DNA from 3 places in the Streptomyces sp. NPDC088817 genome. Region 3 is predicted to be linked to each of the others. Evidence: riboswitches for the same ligand, from Rfam matches in the RefSeq annotation. Region 3 holds a riboswitch; each other region holds the start of a gene.
What was found. Region 3 has a riboswitch for cobalamin ahead of ACIP4X_RS07135 (ribonucleoside-diphosphate reductase subunit alpha). Riboswitches for the same ligand answer to the same signal wherever they lie in the genome.

Region 1 (4,493 bases), on a different contig from region 3:
GGTCCGGCACGGAGGCCGAGGGGACGTAGTGGTCGGCGAGCCCGCAGAGCAGGGCGTCGGCGGCGCCGATCTGCGCGCCGGTCAGCGCGAGATGGGTGCCCAGTTCCCCGGGGGCGAGGGCCAACAGATGGGTGCCGCCGACGTCGGGGACGAAGCCGATGCCGGTCTCGGGCATCGCGATCCGGGAGCGCTCGGTGACGACGCGGACGCTGCCGTGCGCGGAGACGCCGACGCCGCCGCCCATGACGATGCCGTCCATGACGGCGAAATACGGCTTCGGATAGCGGGCGATACGGGCATTGAGGTGGTACTCGTCGCGCCAGAAGGCTGCCGCGGCGACGCCGTCCCCGTCGCGGGCGTCGTCGTGGATGGCGCGGATGTCGCCGCCCGCGCACAGGCCGCGCTCGCCCGCACCGGTGATGACGACGGTCTCCACGGCCGGGTCGTGCTCCCAGGCCGTCAGTGCCTCGTCGATACGGCGCACCATCTCGTGGGTGAGGGCGTTGAGGACCCTGGGCCGGTTGAGGGTGATGTGGGCGGCCCGTCCGGCGGTGTGGAACAGGACGGGTTCCTCGGTGGCGGTCATCCGAGCGCCTCCGTCAGGCCGTGGGCCACGATGACGCGCATGGTCTCGTTGGTTCCTTCCAGGATCTGGTGGACACGCAGGTCACAGACGATCTTCTCAGTGCCGTACTCGCTGAGGTAGTCGTCTCCACCAGGGCGATCGAACGAAACACGCCGGGCGCCGGAAATCAGCGGTTCCAGGGGTCTCCTACAGTCGATGTATGCGCATCGTCTCCCTGCTGCCCGCCGCGACCGACATCGTCGCCGAACTCGGCCTTTCGGAGCAGTTGGCCGGCCGCACCCACGAGTGCGACTGGCCGCCGCGCGAGGTCGCCTCCGTGCCCGTGGTGACCGGGGCGGACCTGGACCAGGACGCGCTCACCAGCCGGGAGATCTCCGACGCCGTCGGAGGGTCGGCGCACTCCGGTTCGTCGCTGTACACGCTGGACACCGAGGCTCTGGCCGCCCTGCGCCCCGACGTGGTGCTCACCCAGGACCTGTGCGACGTGTGCGCGGTGTCGTACGAGAAGGTCAGCCGGACCGTACGGCTGCTCGACGCCGGCACCTGGGTCCTCAGCCTGGAGCCGCGCACGCTCGACGACGTCCTGGACTGCCTGGTCACCGTCGGTGATCTGCTCGGTGTGAGCGAGCGCGCGCGGCGGCGCCGGGCCGAGTTGCGGGACCGCCTCGACCGGGTCCGCGGCGCGGTCGCCGGACTCGGCCGGCCCCGGGTGGTGGCGATCGAGTGGCTCGACCCGCTGTGGCCCGCCGGACACTGGGTCCCCGAGCAGATCACCACCGCCGGAGGCGAGCCGCTCCTCGCCGCCCCCGGCGAGCACACCAAGCCGATGACCTGGGAGGCGGTACGGGCCGCGCAGCCGGACGTCGTCCTCGTCCTGCCGTGCGGCTTTCCTCCCGAACGCACCCTGCGGGAAGCCTCGTTGCTCGGCGACCTGCCCGGCTGGGCGGATCTGCCCGCCGTCCCGTCCGGTCGCGTCCGGGTGCTGGACGGCCCGTCCTACTTCAACCGGCCGGGGCCCCGGGTGGTGCGCGGCGCCGAGATACTCGCGCAGGTGCTGCACGGCGTGCGGGCCGGCGACCCGGTCGCCCCGGCGGAGGCCCGGCCGTTCCCCGTCGGGTGACGACGGGCCGGTCTCCTCGGTGTACGGGCCTCCGCGCGAGCGCGTGACTCAGGACTCCGTGGCGCGTCGCGGCGGGGGGAAGGTGTACAGGTCGAGGATCTCCGGCAGGGGGGCCACCCCCGGACCACCGGCGCGCACCCAGGCGACGATGTCCTCCGTCGCGTCCGCGTCGTTGACGAGCCCGAGCCAGACCGGTCGCGCACCGGCCGCCCGGCCCTCGGCGGAGGGCTGGACCACGACGACGTTCGCCTGCTCGCACACGTCGAGGCATTCAGAGATGCGCATCGGCACCTCCGCGCGCAGCCGCGCGGTCTGCGTCGCGTGATCCACCCCGGTCACCTTGGCGCTGCCGCAGCAGCAGTCCCGGCACAGGACGACCCGGCACGGCACCGGACCGCTCCCCGCCACGGCACCGTCCGGCGCCTCGTCCGTCGGCTTCTCGGGCACGCCGCCCCACTCCCCTCCCGGGGAGATCCGCCCCGGTGTTCGTTCGAGGAGGCGACCGCGTGAGTCTCCTGGCTCCCGGGTCCTCGCTCGTCCCGCCTTCCCGCCCCGGACGGGGCAGTGGCGTTCCGGAACTCGCTCACCGGTCACAGTGGCGGGACCGCGCCGGATTCACACCGGCTTCCTCGGACCGCCGTCGCCTTTTGTCGCCGGTCATCATCCCATGATCGGTTCCGCCCCCCGCAACGGCCCGTTCCGCTCATCCCTGGCACCGCGGGCACCAGACCGTGCGGCGTCCGCCGACGCGGTTCGAGCACAGGGGCCGCCCGCAGCGAGGACACATCGGTACGCGGTCGTCCCGTTGTCCGGTGAGCCAGGACTCCCTCGGCGGCACGCACCCGGCACGGACGGACGACTCCAGGACCCTGCCCATCCCCGCATGGACACGTCGAAGCGCGGTCTCGCCCAGCTCCCCCGCCGGAGTCCGGGGTGCCACCCGGGCCCGCCAGAGGATCTCGTCGCACAGGAGGTTCCCGAGACCCGCGATCACGGACTGGTCCATCAACGCGCTCTTGACGGCGCGCCGCCGTCCCGACAACAGGTCCCGGAACTCAGCCCGGCTCACGGTCAGGGCGTCGGGCCCCAGACCGTCCACGATCCGCGCGAGCTGCGCTCCGTCGGCCAACCGCACGCCTTGGAGCTTGCGTTGATCGCGATAGCGCAGATGCCGGGCGTCGTCGAGCGTCAGCACGATGCGGTCGTGCGGCGCGAGGGGCTCGTCCGGGGCACAGCACCGCAGTGATCCCGTCATGCCGAAGTGCCAGACCAGCCAGACCAGTACGGGACCGTCGTCGCCGACCGGCACGAACAGCCACTTGCCGTGCCGCCACGCCTGACCCAGACGCCTGCCCGTCAGCTCCCTCCGCAGCCGCCGCGCGCTGACACCCCGGAGCACCCCGGTGTCCCGCACCTCGACGTCCGTGACACACCGCTGACAACCGCAGGTCATCAGCACCTCGCGGAATCCCTCGACATCCGGCAGTTCGGGCATGCGTTCGCCCCGATCGGCTCGTTCGTCGCGGCTCTTCGTCGTACGTCGTCGGCGTACGGTCATCGACGTATGGTCGTCGGCGTACGGTCGTCGGCCCGCCGCACGCGGAGACGGGTACCCGCGGAGGGCGACCGCACGCACTCGTCGTTCCGCCGCAGCCACGATGCCCCGAGGCAGGACGCACCGAGGCAGGACGCATCGGGGCACGGTGCCCCGATCGGACGTCCGCCGGTTTCGGCCTGCGGCCCGACCGGGATACCCATGGCACGTGATCCCGTCCAAGGTCGACGACACGCTGCCCGAGCTGGCTCCCTTCGTCCACGCCGTACAGGGCCGAAGGCCCGACGACGGCACGTGGTGCGAGGCGTGGACGGTACGCGACATCCTGGTCCACCAGACGGGGAACGCCGAGGAGCCGGCCCGGGTACTGCGAGCGTTTCACGCGGGCACACCGGTCGAGACCAGGAGCTTCGCGCACGAGGCTCCCTACCGGCGGATGTCGGACACCGAACTCTGGGCGGCGTTCTTGACCAACTGTGAACAGCTCACCGAGGTCGCGGCGGCCGCGGCACGGGACCTGTCCCCGGACACGGAAGTGATGTGGACCGGCCGGTCCGTGTAGGTCCCCTTCTTCGCGGAACACATGCGTGAGGAACTGATCCTCCACCGCTGGGACCTGACCGGCGACGACCGGACGGCCGTGCGGTCCCTCAACGAGTCGTGGATGACCGAGCACAGCGTGGTGTCGGTGGGCCGGCCCTTGCTGGTCCGGGGCCGCGCCGGTCTGAACCTGGGCCCCGAGGGGCGGGTCGAGGGCCGCCTGCGTACGCCGGGCACCGACGACATCGTGGTGACGGCCGACGCCGACGGCGGCACGATCCGGTTCGCCGCTCCCGAGGGCCCGGCCACGATCGAGAGCGACGCGGCCACCCGCGTCCTCCTCCTGTGGGGCCGCCGCCCCGCCGACCCCGCCCGCCGACCCCGCCCGCTGGCACAGCACCGCAGGCCCGGAGGCACTGCGGAGCGTACGGGCCCTCCTCGGCGGCTACTGAGTCACGGCGCCCGGACTACCCCACGAACCCGAGGAACTCCGCCCACGCCGGGGAGGCGACCTCGAACCGCGGTCCGTCACTCCGCTTGGAGTCGCGTACGTGCACGGCTCCGGGAGCGAGTGCGACTTCCACGCAGTCGTCACCCTCGGACCCGCTGTAGCTGCTCTTGAACCAGTCCAGTGCACTGTCGGTGTTCATAGCGCTCCTCGCATCCGCTGCAACAACTCGGCCGAGTCCGCG
Region 2 (4,493 bases), on a different contig from region 3:
CTCGACGGGCCACGTCAGCGGCCCGTGCCCGGCTCCCGGTCACGGCCGGGACTCACGTCCGCTCCGGCCGGGGGCACCGGCCGGAGCGGACAGGACACGCCGGGGAGTCCTACGACACCTCACCGCGCACGGTGCGCGCCGCCGCGACCAGGTTCTCCAGGGAGGCCCGGGTCTCCGGCCAGCCGCGGGTCTTCAGACCGCAGTCGGGGTTGACCCACAGCCGTTCGGCGGGGATGGCCTCAAGACCGGTGCGCAGCAGCTCGGCGGTCTCCTCGGCGCTCGGGACGCGCGGGGAGTGGATGTCGTAGACACCGGGCCCGGCCTCGCGCGGGTAGCCGTGCGCGGCGAGTTCGCGGGCGACCTGCATGTGGGAGCGGGCGGCCTCCAGGCTGATGACGTCGGCGTCGAGGTCGTCGATGGCCTGCACGATGTCGCCGAACTCGGCGTAGCACATGTGGGTGTGGATCTGGGTGTCCGGGCGTACGCCGCCGGTGGTGAGCCGGAACGCCTCCGTGGCCCACGCCAGGTAGGCCGGGCGGTCGGCGGCGCGCAGCGGCAGGGTCTCGCGCAGGGCGGGCTCGTCCACCTGGATCACCGAAGTACCCGCCGCCTCCAGGTCGTTCACCTCGTCGCGCAGGGCGAGGGCGACCTGGCGGGCGGTGTCGGCGAGCGGCTGGTCGTCGCGGACGAAGGACCAGGCGAGCATGGTGACCGGGCCAGTGAGCATGCCCTTGACCGGCCGGTCGGACAGGGACTGCGCGTACGTCGTCCAGCGCACCGTCATCGGGTCCGGACGGGAGATGTCGCCGGCCAGGATCGGCGGGCGGACGTACCGGGTGCCGTAGGACTGGACCCAGCCGTGCTGGGTGGCGAGGTAGCCGGTGAGCTGCTCGGCGAAGTACTGGACCATGTCGTTGCGTTCGGCCTCGCCGTGCACCAGCACGTCCAGGCCGGTCTTCTCCTGGAAGGAGATCACCTCCCGGATCTCCGCCCTGACGCGCTCCTCGTACCCGGCGGTGCCGATCCGGCCCGCGCGCAGATCGGCGCGGGCGGCGCGCAGTTCGCCGGTCTGCGGGAAGGAGCCGATCGTGGTGGTCGGCAGCAGCGGCAGACCGAGGTGGGCGCGCTGGGCGGCGGTCCGTTCGGCGTACGGCCGGCAGCGGCGGGCGTCCGCGTCGGTGACGGCCGCGGCACGGGCGCGGACCTGCGGATCGCGGGTGATGGGGGAGTGCGCGCGGGAGGCCAGGTCGGCGCGGTTCGCGGCGAGTTCGGCGGCGATCGCGTCCGTGCCGTGGGTCAGGCCCCTGGCAAGGGTGACGATCTCGGCGGTCTTCTGCCGGGCGAAGGCGAGCCAGCGAAGGATCTGCGGCTCGATGTCGCGCTCGGCCGTCGTGTCGAGCGGCACGTGCAGCAGGGAGCAGGAGGCGGACACGTCGACCCGGTCGGCGAGGCCCAGCAGGGTGCCGAGCGTGGCCAGGGACGCCGACAGGTCGTCGACCCAGATGTTGCGGCCGTTGACGACCCCGGCGACCAGCCGCTTGCCGGGCAGTCCGCCGACGGCGGCGAGGTCGTCCAGGTTCGCCGCCGCCGCGTCGGTGAAGTCCAGCGCGAGCCCGTCCACCGGAGCCCTGGCCAGCAGCGGCAGCGCGTCGCCCAGCCGGTCGAAGTAGGAGGCGACCAGCAGCCTGGGCCGGTCGGTGAGCGCGCCGAGGTCGCGGTAGGCGCGCTCGGCGGCGTTCAGTTCCGCCGGGGTGCGGTCCTGGACGAGTGCCGGCTCGTCCAGCTGCACCCATTCGGCGCCCGCGGCGCGCAGGTCGGCGAGGACCTCGGCGTACACGGGCAGCAGCCGGTCCAGCAGGGTGAGCGGGTCGAAGCCGGCGGCCACGCCGGGGGCGGGCTTGGCCAGCAGCAGGTAGGTGACGGGGCCGACCAGGACGGGCCGGGCGGTCAGGCCCAGGCCGAGGGCCTCCTCCAGCTCGGCGACCTGCTTGGCGGAGTCGGCCGTGAACACCGTGTCGGGACCCAGCTCGGGCACCAGGTAGTGGTAGTTCGTGTCGAACCACTTGGTCATCTCCAGCGGCGCGACGTCCTGGGTGCCGCGCGCCATCGCGAAGTAGCCGTCCAGGGGGTCGGCGGCGACGGCGTCCCGGTGGCGGGCCGGGATCGCGCCCACCATCACGGTGGTGTCCAGCACGTGGTCGTAGTACGAGAAGTCCCCGGTGGGGACCTCGTCCACGCCGGCCCCGGCCAGCTCCCGCCAGTTGGCGCGGCGCAGCTCGGCGGCCGTGGTGCGCAGGGCGTCGGCGTCGACGCGGCCCTTCCAGTAGCCCTCGACGGCCTTCTTGAGTTCCCGGCCCCGGCCCAGGCGGGGGTAGCCGTACACGGTGGCCCGTGCTGCCGCGGCTGCGGACTTGGTGGTCACGGAGATCTCCTTCGCGAGACGATTCCCTGAGATCCCGGGGACGGGACGGGGCGCGAAGGGTGACGGAACCGGACGGCACCGGCCCGCGGCCGTCCGTTCGGTGTGTACTCCCCCAGACTTCGTCCGGGGGTGCCCCAACCCGCCCTCGAGGTCACCGGGATGTCCGCGCGCGAGTGGTTCGCGCACGGGCAGTTGGCAGGTCTTCGGACTCGCGGGCACGTCTTCGTCGGACGAGACACCTACTGGCCGTCGCTTCCCAGACCCTTCCCGGGTCCAGTGCGTATGACGGCGGTCGTTCCCACTCACCGCTGCGGGGCAGTCCCGGATTCCCACCGGGTTCCCTCTTGCGACGCATCCCGCCTGGCGGACGGGGCGAACCAGCTGCACGGGCCAGCCTACGGGTCCCTCCCGGGTCGCGGCGGATCATGTCCATCATTCGGATGGTGAGCCGAGACACCCGCTCGGCGCGGGTCGCCGCGGGATCCGGTGCGCGTCCTCGGCGCCCACGCGCCTCGCGTACTCCTCCAGCCCGTCCGCGGTCTCGCCGGCCCAGCCCACGTAACCGTCCGGGCGGATCAGGAACACCCCCGCGCCGTACGCCTCGGGTGCCGTGTCCGCGCTCGTCGTCAGCAGGGTCCAGTGCGGCCCCCGGAACGTGTCGAACAGCCGTGTGCCGTCCACGGTCCCGTCCGGCGCGCGGTCGCCCGCCCGCACCGGGCCGGGCAAGCGGCGTGTTTCCTCCGTGAGGGAGGAGGTCCGGTAGCCCAGGCCGAGTTGGCGGGTCGCCCCGCCGCGGCGGGTCTCGCCGCGGTGCACGCTCGTGGAGAGGGCGAGCATCCCGGCGGCGACCGGCCGCCGTTCCTCCTCGTAGGTGCTCAGGAGGGAGCCGGGCACGCCGTCGCGCAGCACCGCGCCCAGCTTCCAGCCGAGGTTGTAGGCGTCCTGCACGCTGGTGTTGAGGCCCTGGCCGCCGGCCGGCGAGTGGATGTGCGCGGCGTCCCCGGCGAGGAGGACCCGGCCCTCGCGGAAGCGGTCCGCGAGCGCCGCCCGCGGGCGGAAGTCCGAGGCCCACCGCACCTCGGTCAGATCCTCGGGAGCGAGGTGCGAGCGGGCGGCGACGACCTCGCGGACGCCGTCCAGGGACAGGTCCACCGCCGTGCCCTCCGGGAACCCGGCCACGACCTGGAAGTCCTCGGTGCCCGCCAGCGGGCAGATCGCCATGAAGCCGCCGCTCTCGCCGCCGGCCGGGAAGATGTGCCAGTTGTCGCGGTCGAGACCGGTGATACGGACGTCCGCCACCAGCATCGGGCTCGGATCGACCGTCTCGCCGGTCATGCCGATGCCGAGCGCCCGGCGCACCGCCGAGCGGCCCCCGTCGGCGGCGACCACGTACCTGGCCCTCACCTCGGCACCGGAGGCGAAGCGCACGGTCACGCCGTCCTCGTCCTGAGCGAGGCCGACCGCCTCCCGGCCGAAGGCGACCCGCCCGCCCAGCTCCTCGAGCCGCTCCAGGAGGATCCGCTGGGTGCGCCACTGCGGCACCATCAAGCCTTCCGCGTACGGCGAGTCCTCGGTCGCCTCCACCGGGTCGAACATCCGGTGCTCGCCCGCCCGCTCCCCGTTCCGCCAGATCATCCCGACCGGGTAGGCGCCGCCGGCCGCGCGGACCGCGTCGAGGACGCCGAGGTCGTCGAAGACCTCCAGGGTGCGCGGCTGGATCCCCTTGCCCCGCGAGCCGGGGAACAGCCCGTCACCCCGCTCCACGACGAGCGCGTCCACCCCGCGCCGGGCCAGGTCGATGCCCAGGGTCAGCCCGCTGGGGCCCGCGCCCACGATCAGGACGTCCGTGTGCGCGGTCGTGCGGTGTGCGGTCGTGCGGTGTTCGATCATGTGCTCACGCTCCTTAACGCCGTTAAGTGCCGTCCGCCACGACGATGGCCTTAATGCCGTTAAGCTGTCAAGCGTGAACACGGAACGACGCGCGCCCCTCGACCGCGAACGGGTCGCGGACGCCGCCCTGGCCCTGCTCAACGAGGTGGGCCTGGCGGGCCTGACGCTGAGCGCCATCGGC
Region 3 (4,493 bases):
CGTGGCGGTCCGCGGCGTCATGCGCACGAGGGATTCCGCACCTGTGTCACCGTGATCTACATTGCGTGCGCACCGCACGCACGCTCGGTGATCAGCCAGGGGACGGAGTCGCCCATGTCGAATGCCCCGCAAGCCACCAGAGCGGTGGTGACCCCCTTACGGGTCGCCATCGCCCTCTGCCTCGCCGCCCCCTTCGTGGCGCTGCTGTGGGTGGGGTCGTACGCGAGGAAGGACCCGGCCCTCGCCGGGGTCCCGTTCTTCTACTGGTACCAGATGCTCTGGGTACTCGTCTCCGCGGTCCTGACGATGACCGCGTACCGGCTGTGGCAGCGTGACCGGCGCACCGCCGGGGCCTCCCCGGTCTCCGGGACCTCCCGGGCCGCCGGGACGTCCTCCGCCGCGACGGCCGAGGACGGGGGTGCGGCCAAGTGAAGGACGGGGTCAACGGCGTCGCGCTCGGCGTCTGCGTCTTCTTCTTCCTGCTCGTCACCGTCATGGGCTTCCTGGCCGCGCGCTGGCGCCGGGCCGAGAACGAGCACAGCCTGGACGAATGGGGCCTGGGCGGCCGGTCGTTCGGCACCTGGGTGACCTGGTTCCTGCTCGGCGGCGACCTGTACACCGCCTACACCTTCGTGGCCGTGCCGGCCGCCGTCTACGCGACCGGGGCGGCCGGCTTCTTCGCGGTGCCGTACACGATCCTGGTGTACCCGCTGATCTTCACGTTCCTGCCGCGGCTGTGGTCGGTGTCCCACCGGCACGGATACGTGACCACCTCCGACTTCGTCCGCGGCCGGTTCGGCTCCAAGAGCCTGTCGCTGGCCGTGGCGCTCACCGGCATCCTCGCGACCATGCCGTACATCGCGCTCCAACTGGTCGGCATCCAGGCCGTCCTGGACGTGATGGGCGTCGGCGGCGGCGACAGCACCCACTGGTTCGTGAAGGACCTGCCGCTGCTGATCGCCTTCGGCGTGCTGGCGGCATACACCTACTCGTCGGGACTGCGCGCGCCCGCGCTGATCGCGTTCGTGAAGGACACCCTGATCTACATCGTGATCGCGGTGGCCGTCATCTACATCCCGATCAAACTGGGCGGCTTCGGCGAGGTGTTCGCCAAGGCGGACCAGAAGTTCACCGAGGCGGGTTCGGGCGGTCTGGTGCCGGCGGCGGCCGGCCAGTGGACGTACGCCACGCTGGCCCTGGGCTCCGCGCTCGCGCTGTTCATGTACCCGCACTCGATCACCGCGACGCTGTCCTCGCGCAGCCGCGAGGTGATCCGCCGCAACACCACGATCCTGCCGCTGTACTCTCTGATGCTGGGCCTCCTCGCCCTGCTGGGCTTCATGGCGATCGCGGCGGGCGTGCAGGTGAAGAACGGCCAGCTGGCCATCCCGCAGCTCTTCGAGAACATGTTCCCGGACTGGTTCGCGGGCGTGGCGTTCGCGGCGATCGCCATCGGCGCGCTGGTGCCGGCGGCCATCATGTCGATCGCCGCCGCGAACCTGTTCACCCGCAACATCTACAAGGACTTCATCCGCCCGCAGGCGACACCGCGGGAGGAGACCCGGGTCTCCAAGATCGTGTCGCTCCTGGTGAAGGTGGGCGCGCTGGCCTTCGTCCTGACCATGGACAAGACGGTCGCCATCAACTTCCAGCTGCTCGGCGGCATCTGGATCCTGCAGACCTTCCCGGCCCTGGTCGGCGGGCTGTTCACCCGCTGGTTCCACCGCTGGGCGCTGCTGGCGGGCTGGGCAGTCGGCATGGTCTACGGCACGGTCGCCGCCTACGGGGTCGCCTCGCCCACGCAGAAGCACTTCGGCGGGTCGGCGAAGGAGATCCCGGGCCTCGGTGAGATCGGCTACATCGGGCTGACGGCGTTCGTGCTCAACGCGGCCGTCACGGTGGTCCTGACGTTCGTGCTGCAGGCGGTCAACGCGCCCCAGGGCGTGGACGAGACCCGTCCGGAGGACTACACGGCGGACGCCGGCGACCCGGGCGTCGAGGCGGAGCTCCCGCCGGCCACGGCGGCGGCCCCGCACTAGTGCCGCAACAGGCAGGGACACTCGCACGGAGCGTTCCAGGGGCCGTCGGAGAATTCCGGCGGCCCGCTGCCGTGCCCGTGCGGCACACTCGGGCGCATGGACTTCGTGATCCGGCCGGTCGAACCCGGCGAGTACGGCACCCTGGGTGAGATCACCGCCCGGGCCTACCTCCAGGACGGGCTCCTGGACTTCGGTGAGAGCGACGGGTATCTCGGCGAGCTGCGGGACGTGGCCAAGCGGGCGGCCGCCGCCGAGGTGCTGGTCGCGGTGGCGGACGGACAGGTGCTCGGCGGAGTGACCTTCGTCCCGGGCGCCGGCCCCATGGCCGACCTCGCCGGCCCCGGGGAGACCGAGATACGGATGCTCGCGGTCGCGCACGCGGCCCGCGGCAGGGGCGTCGGCGAGGCCCTCGTACGGGCCTGTACGGACCGGGCACGGGCCGTGGAGGGCTGTGTCCGCGTGGTGCTGTCCACCCAGAGCTCCATGCACACCGCCCACCGCATCTACGAGCGCCTCGGCTTCGTTCGCACACCGGGCCGGGACTGGAACCCGCTCCCCGAGCTGGACGACATCATGCTGCTCACCTACGAGTTGACATTCTGACACGCTCCGGAGTCGACGCGGCACAACATATGGGGGTGCCTGACTCGCTCAGCACAAGATGTATGCTCGTGCTCAATGTCGCCGCAGGGGAATCCGGTGCGAATCCGGAACTGTCCCGCAACGGTGTACTCGTGCACGTATGCCCCCAAGGCCCGTCACGAGCGTCAGTCCGAGGACCTGCCGACAGTGCGCCCGGCCGTCCGGTCCGGGTGCCCTGACGTCCGGGCTTCGCGGAATGGGCCGGTGGACGCGGCGCCGTGTGCGTTCGTGTGCCGCCCCCTGCCCTCGGCGAGGCCCCGTGCCGAGCGAGGGAGAGCTCCACGTGACCATCGCGCCAGCCGACCCGGTTTCAGTCGTAGCCACGGAAACCGACGGTCCAGGTGCCGTACTGCTGCGGACCCTGACCGAGCTGACCGCCGACCTCCCCGACGCCGACCCCGGCCGGGTCGCCGCCGCCGCGCTGCGCGGCCGGTCGGCGCGGGCCGACGAGGCCGAGTTGCGCGAGCTGGCCACGGAGGCGGCCGCCGGGCTCATCTCCGAGGACCCCGCCTACTCCCGGCTGGCGGCCAGGCTGCTGACCCTCGCCATCCGCGCCGAGGCCGCCTCCCAGGGCGTCGCCTCCTTCACCGACTCCGTCGTCGTGGGCCACCGCGAAGGCCTCGTCGCCGACCGGACCGCGGAGTTCGTGCGCGTCCACGCCGACCGCCTGGACGCGATGATCGACCGGGCCGCCGACGACCGCTTCGGCTACTTCGGCCTGCGCACCCTGCACAGCCGGTACCTGCTGCGGCACCCGATCACCCGCAAGGTGATCGAGACGCCCCAGCACTTCATGCTGCGGGTCGCGGCCGGTCTCGCGCAGGACGACACCGCGCGGTCCGTCGACGAGGTCGAGGCGCTCTACGGGCTGATGAGCCGCCTCGACTACCTGCCCTCCTCCCCCACCCTGTTCAACTCGGGCACGCGCCACCCGCAGATGTCGTCCTGCTACCTGCTCGACTCCCCCAAGGACGAGCTGGACTCCATCTACGAGCGCTACCTCCAGGTCGCCCGTCTGTCCAAGCACGCCGGCGGCATCGGCATCGCCTACTCCCGCATCCGCTCCCGCGGTTCGCTGATCCGCGGCACCAACGGGCACTCCAACGGCATCGTGCCGTTCCTGAAGACCCTGGACGCCTCGGTGGCCGCCGTGAACCAGGGCGGCCGGCGCAAGGGCGCCGCCGCGGTCTACCTGGAGACCTGGCACTCTGACATCGAGGAGTTCCTGGAGCTGCGCGACAACACCGGTGAGGACGCCCGCCGGACGCACAACCTCAACCTCGCGCACTGGATCCCGGACGAGTTCATGCGCCGGGTGAACGCCGACGGTCAGTGGTCGCTGTTCTCCCCCGCGGACGTGCCCGAGCTCACCGACCTGTGGGGTGAGGAGTTCGACGCCGCGTACCGGGCCGCGGAGGCGCGGGGCCTGGCGCGCAAGACCATGCCGGCCCGCGACCTGTACGGCCGCATGATGCGCACCCTCGCGCAGACCGGCAACGGCTGGATGACCTTCAAGGACGCCGCCAACCGCACCGCGAACCAGACCGCGGAGCCGGGCCACGTGGTCCACTCCTCGAACCTCTGCACGGAGATCCTGGAGGTCACCGACGACGGCGAGACGGCGGTGTGCAACCTGGGGTCGGTCAACCTCGGCGCGTTCGTGGCCGGCGGCGACATCGACTGGGAGCGGCTGGACGAGACCGTCCGCACCGCGGTCACCTTCCTCGACCGCGTGGTCGACATCAACTTCTACCCGACCGAGCAGGCGGGCCGCTCCAACGCCCGCTGGCGGCCGGTGGGCCTGGGCGCCAT

Region 1: another riboswitch for cobalamin. It lies ahead of ACIP4X_RS22000 ((2Fe-2S) ferredoxin domain-containing protein); the one in region 3 lies ahead of ACIP4X_RS07135 (ribonucleoside-diphosphate reductase subunit alpha).
Region 2: another riboswitch for cobalamin. It lies ahead of metE (5-methyltetrahydropteroyltriglutamate--homocysteine S-methyltransferase); the one in region 3 lies ahead of ACIP4X_RS07135 (ribonucleoside-diphosphate reductase subunit alpha).

The regions. Positions count from the first base shown of each region.
Region 1 covers NZ_JBIVJN010000011.1:274,238-278,730, reverse strand. Annotated here, with positions in the region: gene ACIP4X_RS22015 (enoyl-CoA hydratase/isomerase family protein) at 1-586, opposite strand, end outside; partial or broken gene ACIP4X_RS22010 (acyl-CoA dehydrogenase family protein) at 583-717, opposite strand; gene ACIP4X_RS22005 (cobalamin-binding protein) at 786-1,706, shown strand; gene ACIP4X_RS22000 ((2Fe-2S) ferredoxin domain-containing protein) at 1,755-2,153, opposite strand; cobalamin riboswitch at 2,215-2,337, opposite strand; gene ACIP4X_RS21995 (DNA-formamidopyrimidine glycosylase family protein) at 2,410-3,201, opposite strand; gene ACIP4X_RS21990 (maleylpyruvate isomerase N-terminal domain-containing protein) at 3,470-3,823, shown strand; gene ACIP4X_RS21985 (DUF397 domain-containing protein) at 4,269-4,451, opposite strand; gene ACIP4X_RS21980 (helix-turn-helix domain-containing protein) at 4,448-4,493, opposite strand, start outside.
Region 2 covers NZ_JBIVJN010000008.1:121,093-125,585, forward strand. Annotated here, with positions in the region: gene metE (5-methyltetrahydropteroyltriglutamate--homocysteine S-methyltransferase) at 110-2,422, opposite strand; cobalamin riboswitch at 2,599-2,819, opposite strand; gene ACIP4X_RS16895 (FAD-dependent monooxygenase) at 2,855-4,312, opposite strand; gene ACIP4X_RS16900 (TetR/AcrR family transcriptional regulator C-terminal domain-containing protein) at 4,386-4,493, shown strand, end outside.
Region 3 covers NZ_JBIVJN010000003.1:210,411-214,903, forward strand. Annotated here, with positions in the region: gene ACIP4X_RS07120 (DUF3311 domain-containing protein) at 115-432, shown strand; gene mctP (monocarboxylate uptake permease MctP) at 429-2,039, shown strand; gene ACIP4X_RS07130 (GNAT family N-acetyltransferase) at 2,136-2,642, shown strand; cobalamin riboswitch at 2,688-2,842, shown strand; gene ACIP4X_RS07135 (ribonucleoside-diphosphate reductase subunit alpha) at 2,965-4,493, shown strand, end outside.